One region of the Microbacterium sp. NPDC055442 genome, then DNA from elsewhere that is predicted to be linked to it. Evidence: predicted binding sites of a transcription regulator. Region 1 holds the regulator's gene; the other holds the start of a gene.
The links. Region 1 encodes LexA, which represses DNA repair genes until DNA is damaged. Its sites were predicted from a motif close to TCGAACANNTGTTCGA; they were not measured.

Region 1 (7,069 bases):
GGGGTTGTTCGGTGCGCACAGGAACACGACGTCGGCCTGGGCCCGTGCGACCTGGGATGCCGCGTCGTCGGCCGTGATCGTGAAGTCCGGCTCGCGCGTGCCGCCCGTCCACGATGCTCCGGTCGCGCGCGCGAGCAGCGGGTACATCGAGTACGTGGGAGCGAAGCCGAAGGCCGTGCGCCCCGGCCCGCCGAAGGCCTGCAGCACGTGCTGGAGCACTTCGTTGGATCCGTTGGCGGCCCAGATCTGGTCGGCGGTGAGCCCGTGCCCGAGGTACTCCGCGAACCCTTCGCGCAGTCCGACGAACTCGCGATCGGGGTAGCGGTTCACATCGTGCAACGCGATCGCGACGGAGTCGAGGATGTCGTCGGCGACCTCTTGCGGCACGGGGTGCGTGTTCTCGTTGACGTTCAGCGCGACGGAAAGCGGCGCTTGCGGTGCACCGTAGGGCGTCATGCCCCGCAGATCGTCTCGGATGGGCAGTGCGTCGAGGCGGGAGGTCACGCAGGCAATCGTAGGCCGCTTCACGCGCGGTGGCGCCTCGGAGCGTCAGCCGGCGGGTGCGTACTCGGCGGGAATCGCGAGCGACTGGCCGAGCTCGATCGCGCCGCCCGGCAGCGCGTTCAGTCGTGCGATCGCATCGACGACGTCGCGCGGATCGTGTTGCGGAGCAACGGACTGCGCGATCGACCAGAGCGTGTCGCCGTACGTCACGGTCACGGTCGCGAACGTCGCCGACGCGCCACCGCTGTCGCGCGACGCGACAGCCGAGCCGCCGCTCAGCACGGCGAGCGCCAGCAGTCCGGCCAGAGGCAGCGCTGCCGCACTCGCGAGCACGCGGCGGCCGCGCGCCGTGGTGCGCAGACGGGTGCGGGACGAGGGAGCGGGGATGGCGATGGCGGTCATGCGGTTCCTCCTGGTGGGAAGGTTCGCATCCGACTTTCGGCCGGGAAAGCCGGATGCGAACTCCTGTTCCGAAGCTATCTTCGATGCTGGACGGTGTCAACCCCGAGCCGGATCGTGCGATGTTCGAACGCGACACGCGGAACTCGTGCCCCCTGAACCCCGCAGAACCGGATACGGTTTCGATGTGGCCACCCCACCACGGGCCTCCGACATTCGAAGACAGGAGTCGATATGAGCGACGCAGGCGGGCGCGAGAAGCCGCAGACGCGACGACGGAAGAGTCTCAGCGACAAGCAGCTGGCGATCCTCGAGGTCATCCAGCGGTCGATCGCGCGGCACGGCTACCCCCCGAGCATGCGCGAGATCGGCGACGCCGTCGGGCTCAAGTCGCTCTCGAGCGTGACGCATCAGCTCAATCAGCTCGAGCTGAGCGGGTACCTGCGCCGCGATGCCGGGAAGACCCGCGCGATGGAGGTGCTCATCGACCTGCCCGGCAGTGCGGCCGAGAACCCCGCCGATGCTGCGCCGTCGGTGGGCGACGCCGCGCTCGTACCGCTCGTCGGCCGCATCGCGGCGGGCGTGCCGATCACCGCTGATCAGCACATCGACGAGATCTTCCCCCTGCCCCGGCAGCTCGTCGGCAAGGGCGACCTGTTCATGCTGCGCGTCTCGGGCGACTCGATGATCGATGCCGCGATCTGCGACGGCGACTGGGTCGTCGTGCGTTCGCAGGCGACGGCCGACAACGGCGAGATCGTGGCGGCGATGCTCGACGGCGAGGCGACCGTGAAGACCTTCCGTCAGCGCGACGGTCACACCTGGCTCCTCCCCCGCAACTCCGCGTTCGAGCCGATCCTCGGCGACGACGCCGTCGTGCTCGGCAAGGTCGTCGCGGTCCTGCGCGCCGTCTGAGCCGCTTGTCCGCGGCACGGCTTAGCGTGGAGGGGTGACGACTCCTTACGGCTCCTGGCCTTCCCCTCTGACCGCTGCGGCCGTGTCCGCCGCTTCGCCCCGCATCGAAGGCGCCCGCCTCGTCGGCGACGACGTGTGGTGGGGTGAGGGCGTCCCCGAAGAGGCCGGCCGCACGACGGTGCGCAGACGCACGGCATCCGGCGGAGTGGAAGACCTCCTCCCGGCACCCTGGAGCGCGCGGTCGAGCGTGCACGAGTACGGGGGCGGGTCGTGGACGGCCACCGACGACGGGGCGCTCGTGTTCGTCGAGAAGACCGACCAGCGCGTCCGGCTGCTCCGTCCCGGGGGTGAGCTCCTCGCGCTCACGCCGCCGGGTGACGTCGACGTGCGCTTCGGCGGCCTGACCGTGCAGTCGGGTCGGCTGCTGGCGGTGCGCGAAGCGCACGGGGCCGGCCCGACCCCCGCGCGAGACATCGTCGAGATTCCTCTCGACGGGTCGGCGGGCGACGACGCCGCTGCGATCGTGTCGCTCGCGGGAGGCACCGATTTCGTCGCGCATCCGGCGCTCAGCCCCGACGGGACGCACCTCGCGTGGGTCGCGTGGAACCATCCCGACATGCCGTGGGATCGCGCACAGCTGCGCGTCAGCGCGCTCGACGGGGGCGCCGCGACGGTCTTCGACGAAGGCGCCTCCCCCCTCCAGCCCGTGTGGCTGGGCGACGACGAACTGCTCTACGCCGATGACCCGACCGGGCGCTGGAACCTGTACCGTCGCCGGCTCGGCACCGCGCCGAGCCCCGTGGCCCCCGTCGACGCCGATACCGGCGGCGGTATCTGGGTGCTCGGCACCCGGTGGTTCGCCCCCGTCGACGGCGGTCGCGTCGTCGCCGTGCGGACGCACGGCGGCGACGAGGTCGTCGTCGTCGACCTCGCGGACGGCACGGCGACTCCGCTCGGCCTGCCCGTTTCGGCGAACGCGTCGATCGAGGACGTCTCGGGAACGCGCGTGCTCGTGAGCGGTGCCGACACCGTCTCGGGACCGGCGCTGTGGCTGGTCGACGTCGACGACCCCGCCGGCGCCCGAGTCGTCCGCGGCGGTGAGACCGCGTGGGGACGCGAATGGATGCCGCAGCCCCGCGCCGTCACGTTCGACGGCCCGCACGGCCCCGTGCACGCGTTCGACTATCCCCCGACGAATCCGCGGGCGACCGCCCCCGCAGACGAGCTGCCGCCGTACGTCGTGTTCGTGCACGGCGGCCCGACGGCGCATTCCGGACCGGCGGCCTCCGGCAAGGTCGCCTACCTCACGAGCCGCGGCATCGGCGTGCTCGACGTGAACTACGGTGGCTCCACGGGATACGGGCGCGCCTACCGTGAACGGCTGCGCGGACAGTGGGGCGTCGTCGACGTCGATGATGTCGCGGCGGCGGCCGCCGGGTTGGCAGCATCCGGTGTCGCCGACTCCGCGCGCATCGCGATCGCGGGAGGATCGGCCGGCGGGTGGACGGTGCTCGCCGCCGTCACGCGCACCGACGCGTTCTCGGCGGGGATCTCACGCTACGGCGTGGGAGATGCGCGTTCCCTCGCGGCCGACACGCACGACTTCGAGGCACGCTATCTCGACGGGCTCATCGGCCCCCTGCCCGAGGCCGAAGACGTCTACATCGAGCGATCGCCGCTCAGCCGTCCCGCACTGTTCCGTGTGCCGCTGCTGCTGCTGCAGGGCGCCGATGACCGGGTCGTGCCGCCGGCGCAGTCCGAAGCGGTGCGCGACGCTCTCGCGGCGCACGGCGTGCCGCACGCGTATGTGCTCTACGAGGGCGAGGGCCACGGTTTCCGCAAGGCCGAGACGGTCGTGCACGCGCTCGAGACCGAACTGGCGTTCCTGGGCGCCGTGTTCGGCTTCACGCCGCCGGATGTGCCGCCCGTCACACTCGCGACGGGCGACTGACGGCGCCGCTCAGGCGGGGAAGACCGCGAGTTCGGCGGCGAGGCGCTCGTTCACGTGCGCGTGCAGATAGGTCCCCTCGCCACGGTGCTCCTGGTCGAGGATGATCCCCGTCTCGTGGGCGGCCGAGATGAGGTCGCCGCGGTCGTAGGGCACGATCGCGCGCACTTCGACGGCGGGCAGAGGCAGCGCCTCTTCGATCACGGCGCGCAGCTCTTCGAGGCCCTCGCCCGTGCGGGACGAGACGAAGTGCGCATTCGGCTCGAGGCCGCGCAGCACGAGACGGCTGTCGTCGTCGACGAGGTCGGCCTTGTTGAACACCACGATCTCACGCGTCTCGCGCGCCCCCACGTCGCCGATCACGTCGCGGACGGTCGCGAGCTGCGCGGCGGGATCGGGGTGGGAGGCGTCCACGACGTGCAGCAGCACATCCGCTTCGCCGACCTCTTCGAGCGTCGAACGGAACGCCTCGACGAGCTGGTGCGGCAGGTTGCGCACGAACCCGACGGTGTCGGTGAGCGTGTAGACGCGTCCGTCCGAGGTCTGCGAACGTCGCACCGACGTGTCCAGCGTCGCGAACAGCGCGTTCTCGACGAGTACGCCGGCGCGCGTCAGCCGGTTGAGCAGGCTCGACTTGCCCGCGTTCGTGTAGCCGGCGATCGCGACGGCGGGAATCGTGTTGCGCTTGCGCTCGGCGCGCTTGGCATCGCGCGCGGGAGCGAAGTCGCGGATCTGGCGGCGCAGCTGCGCCATGCGGGTTCGGATGCGACGCCGGTCGAGCTCGATCTTGGTCTCGCCCGGACCGCGTGAGCCCATGCCGGCCCCGCCCGCGCCGACCTGCCCACCGGCCTGACGGCTCATCGAGTCGCCCCAGCCGCGCAGTCGCGGCAACAGGTACTCGAGCTGAGCCAGTTCGACCTGGGCCTTGCCCTCACGGCTCTTGGCGTGCTGGCTGAAGATGTCGAGGATCACCGTCGTGCGGTCGATCACCTTGACCTTGACGACGTCCTCGAGCGCACGGCGCTGGCTGGGCGCGAGCTCGGTGTCGGCGATGACCGTGTCCGCGCCGACGGCGGCGACGATGTCACGCAGCTCTTCGGCCTTGCCGCGTCCGACATAGGTCGCGGGGTCGGGATGGGGTCGGCGCTGCATGACCGCGTCGAGGACGACGGCACCGGCGGTCTCGGCGAGCGCAGCGAGCTCGCGCAGCGAGTTCTCGGCATCCGCCTGCTCTCCCTGCGGGTGCACGCCCACGAGTACGACGTTCTCGAGACGCAGCTGCCGGTACTCGACCTCGGTGACGTCGTCGAGTTCGGTCGACAGGCCCGGAACGCGGCGCAGCGCTGCGCGCTCCTCACGGTCCCACTGCTCGCCGTCGGCGTCGGTCCGGGCGACGGTCGTGTCATCTTGCAGCGCCTGCGCGGAACCGAACACGCGAACCCCCGACCGCGCATCGGCGCGCGCCAGCACGCGATCCACCGCGTCGATCTCTTCGAGCGGCGTCTCGTCGGTGCTGCCGGGTGTCGTCGTATCGGTCATGTGTTCCTTTCGGATGCCGCCCGGAAGGGGCGGCATGTGATTCGTCATGCACGGCGGGCGATCGCCCGAGGATTCTAGCCTCCCCCCTGTGAGGCCACCTCCGCTACGCTCGTCACTCATGGGGAGCGAGCATTACTTCAGCGCCACCCCCGCAAGTCCCGAGAACCTGCGTCGGATCCGCGCCACCCTCGCGGGCAGGGAGGTCGAGGTCACGACGGCCGGCGGAGTGTTCAGCCCCGCGCACGTCGATGCGGGAACGAGCGTCCTTCTGGCGAACAGTCCTGCCGCGCCGCCGGGCGGCCAGCTGCTGGATCTCGGATGCGGGTGGGGGCCGATCGCGCTGAGCCTCGCGCTGGAATCGCCGCACGCGACCGTGTGGGCCGTCGATGTGAACGAGCGCGCCCTCGATCTCGTGCGACGAAACGCCCAGTCGCTCGGGCTCGAGAACGTCAACGCCGTGCGCCCCGAAGATGTTCCCGACGATGTCGTCTTCCGCACGATCCGCTCCAACCCGCCCATCCGCGTCGGCAAGAGCGAACTGCACGGACTGCTCGAGCGGTGGATCCCCCGGCTGGACGATCGCTCGGACGCGTGGCTGGTCGTGCAGCGCAACCTCGGCTCGGACTCACTGCAGCGCTGGCTCGCGGCGACGTTCGCGCCGGGCTACAGCGTGCATCGTGCCGCGACGGGACGCGGGTTCCGCGTCCTCCGGGTGCGCCGGCACGGGATGCCGCCGAGCGAGCCCATCACGCTGCCCTGAGCAGGCTCAGGCCAGCGTCACCTCGCCCGAGTAGACGAGCGTCGCGGGACCCGCGAGATAGACCCGGCCGGCGCTCATCCGCACGCCGAGACGGCCACCGGGCACGTCGACCGTCCACTGGTCGGGCGCCGTCGGTCCTGCCCATTCGCGCACCGCGAGGGCCGAGGCTGCGACCCCCGTGCCGCAGCTGAGCGTCTCGCCGACGCCCCGTTCGAACACGCGCATGCGGATCGAGCCGACGCCATCGTGCACGAGCGGGTCGCTCGGCACGACGAACTCGATGTTCGCGCCCGCCGGCGGCTCGGGGTTCAGCTGCGGGCGCGCCGTGAGATCGAGGGCGTCGAGCTCCTCGGTGTCGGGCAGCGCGACGACGACGTGCGGATTGCCGACGTCGATGCCCATCCCCGGGCGCGGCGCGCCCACTCCGCGCGCTCGCACGAGCACGTCGGGTTCGACGCGCCAGGTGCCGAGATCCACCTCGAAGCCGCGATCGCTGCGGGTGACGGTCTTGGTGCCCGCGCGCGTTGCGACCGGCAGCGGGTCAGCGGCATCCGCCCAGCCGACCTCGGTGAGGTACCGCGCGAACACGCGCACCCCGTTGCCGCACATCTCGGCCTTCGAACCGTCGGCGTTGCGGTAGTCCATGAACCAGGTGACCCCGGATGCGGCCGCCTCGACGCCCTCGTCGATCGCATCCGTGCGCACGACACGCAGGATCCCGTCGGCGCCGATGCCGAAGCGTCGGTCGCAGAGCACGGCGATCTGGTCGTCCGAGAGGTCGAGGGCACCGTCCGGGTCGGGGATCACGACGAAGTCGTTCCCCGTGCCGTGGCCCTTCGTGAAGGCGATCGTCTGGGGCACCGGTTCAGCCTAGCGGCGCACGGCCACGCCGGCGGCGGGAACGCCGGGCTCGACCCAGGTGACGTCGTCGTAGCGCCGGAACCACGAGACCTGGCGGCGGGCGTAGCGCCGCGTGAGCGCCTGCGTCTGCGCGATCGCCTCTT
Region 2 (7,069 bases), on a different contig from region 1:
TCGCGGGGCTCACCGACGGCACGATCGACATGGTCATCGGAACGCACCGCATCCTGACCGAGAAGGTCATCTTCAAAGACCTCGGGCTCCTGATCGTCGACGAGGAGCAGCGCTTCGGCGTCGAGCACAAGGACGCGCTCAAGAAGCTGAAGACGAACGTCGACATCCTCGCGATGAGTGCCACGCCGATTCCACGGACGCTCGAGATGGCGGTCACCGGTATCCGCGAGATGTCGACGCTGCAGACGCCGCCCGAGGACCGGCATCCGATCCTGTCGTTCGTCGGTCCGCGCAATGACAAGCAGATCGCGGCGGCGATCCGTCGTGAGCTGCTGCGCGAAGGACAGATCTTCTTCGTGCACAATCGCGTGCAGTCGATCCAGCGGGTCGCCGCCGACCTCGCCGAGCTCGTACCCGAGGCGCGCATCGCCGTCGCGCACGGCCAGATGGGCGAGCACGCGCTCGAAGAGGTCGTCGACGCGTTCTGGGAGCGCCGGTTCGACGTGCTCGTGTGCACGACGATCGTCGAGACGGGCCTGGACATCTCCAACGCGAACACGATCATCATCGATCGGGCCGACAAGTACGGGCTGTCGCAGCTGCACCAGTTGCGCGGGCGTGTGGGCCGCGCGCGCGAGCGGGCGTACGCGTACTTCCTGTATGACGAGATGAAGCCGCTGTCCGAGACGGCAGCGGACCGTCTCGAGACGATCGCGGTCAACAACGACCTCGGGTCGGGAATGCAGGTCGCGCTGAAGGATCTCGAGATCCGCGGCGCGGGCAATCTTCTGGGCGCCGAGCAGGCCGGCCACATCGCAGGGGTCGGGTTCGATCTGTACCTGCGCATGATCGGCGAGGCGGTCGCGACGTTCCGCGGCGACGACGTCGAGGGCCCGACCGAGCTGCGGCTCGAGCTGCCCGTTCAGGCGCGGATTCCCGAGTCGTACATCGACAGCGAACGGCTGCGGCTCGAGGCCTATCAGAAGCTCTCGGCCGCGGCATCCCTCAGCGCGAAGGACGACGCGATCGACCTCGTCGTCGACGAGTTCACCGACCGCTACGGCGACATGCCGGGCGACGTCGACGGGCTCATCGCGGTCGCCCGCCTGCGCCGACGCGCCGCTCGCGCGGGGCTCGCCGACGTCGTCGCGATGGGTCCGAACCTGCGCATCGCACCGGCGCATCTGCCCGACTCGATGCGCGTGCGGCTGCAGCGGCTGCATCCCAAAGCGAAGCTCATCTCGGGCGGTGACGCGCTCGTCGTGCCGTTGCCGACGGCGGGCGGCGAGGCGCCGCGCGATGCGGAGCTCATCGCGTGGGTCGATCAGCTGCTCGATCAGCTGTGGCCGCTGAAGGATGCTGCGCCAGCCGAGGCCGCTGCCGGAGGATGACCCCGCCCGGCGCGCGGAGGGCATGGCCGGCGCGCTGAGCCGTCGTCATCGTCGCGCGTGCCGCCGAGGGGGCGGGTGCTGCCGGCTCGCGGGTGCCACCGAGGGGTGGGGCTGCCGAGGCGGCGGGCGCTGCCGAGGGGGCGGGTGCTGCCGAGCGGGCGGGTGCCACCGAGGGACGGGGGCTGCCGAGGGGGCGGGCGCTGCCGAGGGGGCGGGCGCTGCCGAGGGGGCGGGTGCCACCGACGGGCGGGTGCTGCCGGCTCGCGGGTGCCACCGAGGGGCGGGTGCCACCGAGGGGCGGGTGCTACCGAGGGGGCGGGCGCTGCCGGCTCGCGGGTGCCACCGAGGGGTGGGGCTGCCGAGGGGCGGGGGCTGCCGAGGGGCGGGTGCTGCCGAGCGGGTGGGTCCTGCCGAGGGGGCGAGTGCCGCAGAGGGAGCGGGTGCTGCCGAGGCGGCGGGTGCCTCTGAGGGGGCGGGGGCTGCCGATTTGCGCGTGCCGCCGAGGGCGCGGGGGTTGCCGGGGGGGGCGGGTGCCGGCTCAGAAGGGCGCGGGCGGTCCGCCCTCGTCCGTGCTCGTGGTGGCGATCGCCAGCCAGTCCGTCGGGACGAATCTGACCGTCGACGGTGGTCGGTCCTGGTAGCGACGGCCCGTGGGGGAGTACCACTCGAGGACCCCGCCCGGTCTTTGTTCGACGCGCCACGCCGTGTGGTGTTTGAGCGTGTGATGGCGCCTGCAGAAGTGACCGAGGTTGGTCTCGCAGGTCGCCCCGCCCTTCGCGGCGTCCTTCGTGTGGTCGACGTCGGCGCGGATCGCCGGGCGCCGACACCCGGGAGCCCGACAGCGCTCGTCGCGCGCCCGCAAGTGTCGGCGGAGCTTCTTGTCGGGCCGGTACCGGTCGACGGCGAGCACGGCACCGGTATGCGGATGAGTGAGGACGCGGTCCCACCCCTTCGCGTGGCCCGCCAGACGGAGAGCGGTGTCGGGATCGATGGGACCGTACCCGGCCAAGAGGTAGGGCTCGGCGCCGGAGCCCGCGGCGGTGAGCGCGGGGACGGTGACCTGGACGTGCCCCGTGAGCGCGGCGAGCGCGTCACCCTCGCCATGTGCAGCCGGCGCGCCGGCCAGAAGCAGGTCGGCGAAGAGGTCGGCGCGAATCTGGTCCATCGTCCGGGAGTCGCGGGGTTCGGATGCCGCACCGTGCTCGTCGCCGGTCCACGCCGCACCGTCGGCGTCGCTGTCGGTCGATGCGGCGTGCGCGTTGCCGGATCCCGCGATCCTCGCGCCCGCGTCCGCGCCGGCGCCGGCGAGCGTGCCGTCGGATGGGCCGGCGAGCGTACTGTCGCCCGCGCCGGCGAGCGTACCGTCGGACGGGCCGGTGACGACGACGGGTTCCGTAACGACGACGGGTTCCGTGACGACGACGGATCCCGTCTCGTCGTGGCCGTCGCTGTCGCGCGCCTCGAGCGAGCGGGGCCCGCTATCGGCCGCGGCGTTGTCGTTCACGATGGCGCGGGCCATCTCGGTCAGCCGGTCGCGGATCGCGTAGGCGAGCGCTGCCGGCTGGTCCGAGATGATCCGCGCGACACCGTCGTCGAGGTCGATGAGCCGAACGCACCTGTCCGCGACGGCCCGGCGCTGCCGCTCGACAGTCGCATCCGGGTCGAGCTGGGCGGCGACCGCCCGCGCCATCGCGCGCAGTCGGCCCGGCGCTTCGGCTTCCGCTACCGCGATCACCGTCTCTTCGTATCGGGCACGAGTGTCGGCATCGGCGATGGGAGAGCCGGCGTCGAGGATCACTCGGACATGTCCCGCGTCGATACGCCCTGCCTGCCACGCGGCGAAGGTGGCGGCGAAGCGACTCGTGAGTGTCGCGGCATCCCCCATCCGGGACTGCACGGTTCGATCCGTCACCCGCATCGCCGCACCCAGCTCGGCCGCGACTTCGCGGACGGCCAGGTCGCTGCGCGACATGCGGCGGCCGGCTGCTCTGCCCTGCGCAACGCGAGCGAGGGAGAGGTCCACCGCGTCGGCGAGCAGCTGCTCTTGCCGCGCCTCGAGTGCTGCGATCTGCCGACGGGTGGTGAGCATGTCGGATACGAGGTCATCGAGCGCGGTCGTCCAGCCGGTGTCGGTCGACAGGTCGTGCCCCATGAGCGCTCCAAACACAGAGAGTGGACGGTCAAGCGCGAGATGGGCACGTGCGCGAGAACTGGCTCCAGTGTAGTACATATCTTCGATTAAGGGAAGGGGCGCGAAGAAAAAAGGAAAAGAAATGCGCGTCTCGCGCCGACCAGAACACGTCGACGTCCGCGGACCGGCACCGAGCGGCACCCCACGACGGCGCCCGGCGTGCCGAGCAGGCTGGTCTGCAGCATCCCGGCGACGGCGCAGACGATCAGCCCGACGCCTCCGAAGGTCCTCGTCGTCACCCGGCCGCGCATCTTCCCAGGGTGCCAAGGCGTACGTTCCGCAGCACCACCTCTGACAGCAGCCGCCCGGGAACCGCCGCGAAACCCGCGCGGAGAAGCGTCAGATGACGCCCTGCGCGAGCATCGCGTGCGCGACGCGCTCGAAGGCCGCCGAGTTGGCGCCCACGACGTAGTCACCGGGGCGGCCGTACCGCGCGGCGGCGTCGAAGGCGGAGTCGTGGACGTCCTTCATGATCGAGCGCAGGCGCGATTCGCTGTCGTCGAAGCTCCACCGCTGCCGAGAGGCGTTCTGGCTCATCTCGAGCGCCGACGTCGCCACGCCGCCCGCGTTGGCGGCCTTGCCCGGCGCGAACATCACGTCGGAGGACTGGAACGCGGCGATGGCACCGGGTGTCGAGGGCATGTTCGCACCCTCGGCGACCGCGCGCACGCCGTTGCCGATGAGGGCGCGGGCATCCTGCTCTTCGAGCTCGTTCTGCGTCGCCGACGGGATCGCGATGTCGACGGGCACCTCCCACGGGCGTGCCCCCTCGACGAAACGTGCCGACGGTCGACGAGCGGCGTACTCGCCGATGCGCGCACGCTCGGTCTCTTTCACCTGGCGCAGCAGCTCGACGTCGATGCCGGCGTCATCGACGACGTAGCCTGACGAGTCCGAAGCCGTGACCGGAGTCGCGCCCAGCTGCCACGCCTTCTTGATCGCGTAGATCGCGACGTTGCCCGAGCCGGAGACGCCGACGCGCAGCCCCGCGAGGGACTGACCGCGCACACCCAGCATCTCCTGCGCGAAGAAGACCGCGCCGAAACCGGTCGCCTCGGTGCGGACCTCGGCACCGCCCCACTGCACGCCCTTGCCGGTGAACATGCCCGACTCGTGGCGGTTCGTGATCCTGCGGTACTGGCCGAACAGGTAGCCGATCTCGCGCGCCCCGACGCCGATGTCACCGGCGGGGACGTCGGTGTGCTCGCCGAGGTGGCGATACAGCTCGTTCATGAAGGACTGGCAGAAGCGCATGACCTCGGCGTCGGAGCGGCCGTGCGGGTCGAAGTCGCTGCCGCCCTTGGCGCCGCCGATGCCCTGCCCCGTGAGCGCGTTCTTGAAGACCTGCTCGAAGCCGAGGAACTTCACGATCGACAGGTTCACGGATGGGTGGAAGCGCAGGCCGCCCTTGTACGGACCGAGCACCGACGAGAACTGCACACGGAACCCGCGGTTGACGCGCAGACGCCCGCTGTCATCGACCCACGGCACGCGGAACAGGATCTGCCGCTCGGGCTCGACGAGCCGTTCCACGATGCCGCCATCGACGAACTCGGGATGCTCCTCGAGCACGGGGCCGATCGACTCCAGCACCTCATGCACGGCCTGGAGGAACTCGGGTTCGTGGGGGTTGCGTGCCTGAACCGTGTCGAACACCTCGGTGACGGCGGGCGGAAGAGCGGCGAGCGTTTCGGTCACGGAGAGCACTTTCTGGCCGGAGCGATGGGCACCCGGAACCGGCGATCCCCACCCACGGGTTCGTGGGCTGCCGGGTGCGACGCGGATTATGCGTGGCTGCCCGGGGGTGCGCGGGTGACGCGCATCGGCACGGACGGGAGACCTCAGCCTAACGCGCGCGACTCATGAGCGGATGCCACGCGCACGAGAGCGCGCTACGCTGAGCGCCGACCGAGGAGGAACGATGAGGTTCGAGCATCTCGGGGTCGGGCCCCGCATCCACCCCACGGCGGTCATCGCGCCGACCGCCGTCATCAGCGGCGACGTCGAGATCGGTGCCGAGTGCCAAGTGCTGCACGGAGCGGTCATCACGTCGGAGGGCGGTCCCGTCACGCTCGGGCATGACGTCATCGTCATGGAGAACGCGCTCGTACGCGCGACCGCGACGAACCCGGTGCACATCGGCGACCATGTGCTCGTCGGGCCGATGGCGAGCGTGTCGGGCGCGACGATCGAGGACGAGGTGTTCCTCGCGACGGGGACCCGCATCTTCAACGGCGCCCGGATCGGCGCGCGCAGCGACATCCGCATCAATGCGGTCGTGCACCTGCGGACGACCCTGCCGCCCGAGTCGGTCGTGCCGATCGGCTGGGTCGCCGTCGGTGAGCCCGCCCGGATCCTGCCTCCCGAGCGGCACGAGGAGATCTGGGCGGCGCAGCGCGAACTCGACTTCCCCGGCTACGTCTTCGGACTCGACGCCGAGACCCCCGATCTCATGGTGCAGCTCACCGAGCGCTACGGCCAGAGCCTCGCCCGCCACGCGCACGACACGCGCGTGGACTGATCCGCCGCGGCGGTCTCGGAAGGCTCGGTACACTGGGCGGCGGTGAGCCGGGAAGTCTGGTCGGCACGGTGCTGCCGTACCCTGCCGACTCACCCGAAAGAGGCCCATGTCCCTGCTGCGCTCCGCACGATTCCCCGCCGTCATCCTGCTGGCAGCCGCCGTCCTCGGGCTGATCCTCGCCAACTCGCCGATCGGTCCGGCCGTCGCCGAGATCAAGGGCGCGTACCTCGGCATCCCCGGGGTCTTCGAGATGTCCGTCGGCCACTGGGTGCAGGACGGCCTGCTCGCGATCTTCTTCTTCGTCGTCGCGATCGAACTGCAGTACGAACTCACCGCGGGCGAGCTCAACTCCGCGCGCAAGGCCCTGCAGCCGGCGATCGCGGCCGCGGGGGGAGTCATCGTGCCGATCGGGGTGTTCCTGCTCTTCGCCGGCGGAACCGACGCCGCCGGCGGGTGGCCCATCCCCACGGCGACCGACATCGCCTTCGCCCTGGGCGTGCTCGCCGTCTTCGGTAAGGGCCTGCCCAGCGGCATCCGGATCTTCCTGCTGGCGCTCGCGATCCTCGACGACATCGTCGGGATCGTCTTCATCGCCGTGCTCTTCACGAACGACGTCAACGTCGGCCTGCTCGCGCTCGCCGTGGTCGCCGTTGCGATTTTCGCCGTGCTGAGCCGCATGCTCGGCTCGCGTGCGGACGGCGTCGTCATCGCCGGGCTCGTCGTACTCGGGCTCGCGACGTGGGTGCTCGTGTACCTCTCAGGTGTGCACGCGACGATCGCCGGTGTCGCGCTCGGGCTCGTGATGGCGCAGCAGCCGGCGATGCGCACGCGCCACGCGCTCGAGCCGTTCGTCAACGGACTCGTCCTGCCGCTGTTCGCCTTCTCGGCCGCACTCGTGGTGATCCCGATGGTGTCGCCCGCTCAGCTCTCACCGGCGTTCTGGGGCATCCTCGTGGCGTTGCCCGT

Region 2: ACWIBS_RS01280 (HNH endonuclease signature motif containing protein) is a predicted target of LexA. The motif match lies at 3,614-3,629, and genes of this name have one in related genera.

What each region holds. Positions count from the first base shown of each region.
Region 1 covers NZ_JBSHLF010000004.1:465,634-472,702, reverse strand. The annotation lists gene ACWIBS_RS11875 (histidinol-phosphate transaminase) at 1-456, opposite strand, end outside; gene ACWIBS_RS11870 (LysM peptidoglycan-binding domain-containing protein) at 550-906, opposite strand; gene lexA (transcriptional repressor LexA) at 1,138-1,818, shown strand; gene ACWIBS_RS11860 (S9 family peptidase) at 1,853-3,769, shown strand; gene hflX (GTPase HflX) at 3,779-5,305, opposite strand; gene ACWIBS_RS11850 (class I SAM-dependent methyltransferase) at 5,424-6,065, shown strand; gene dapF (diaminopimelate epimerase) at 6,072-6,926, opposite strand; gene miaA (tRNA (adenosine(37)-N6)-dimethylallyltransferase MiaA) at 6,936-7,069, opposite strand, start outside.
Region 2 covers NZ_JBSHLF010000001.1:241,871-248,939, reverse strand. The annotation lists gene mfd (transcription-repair coupling factor) at 1-1,391, shown strand, start outside; gene ACWIBS_RS01280 (HNH endonuclease signature motif containing protein) at 1,930-3,543, opposite strand; gene gdhA (NADP-specific glutamate dehydrogenase) at 3,922-5,280, opposite strand; gene ACWIBS_RS01270 (gamma carbonic anhydrase family protein) at 5,504-6,103, shown strand; gene ACWIBS_RS01265 (Na+/H+ antiporter NhaA) at 6,210-7,069, shown strand, end outside.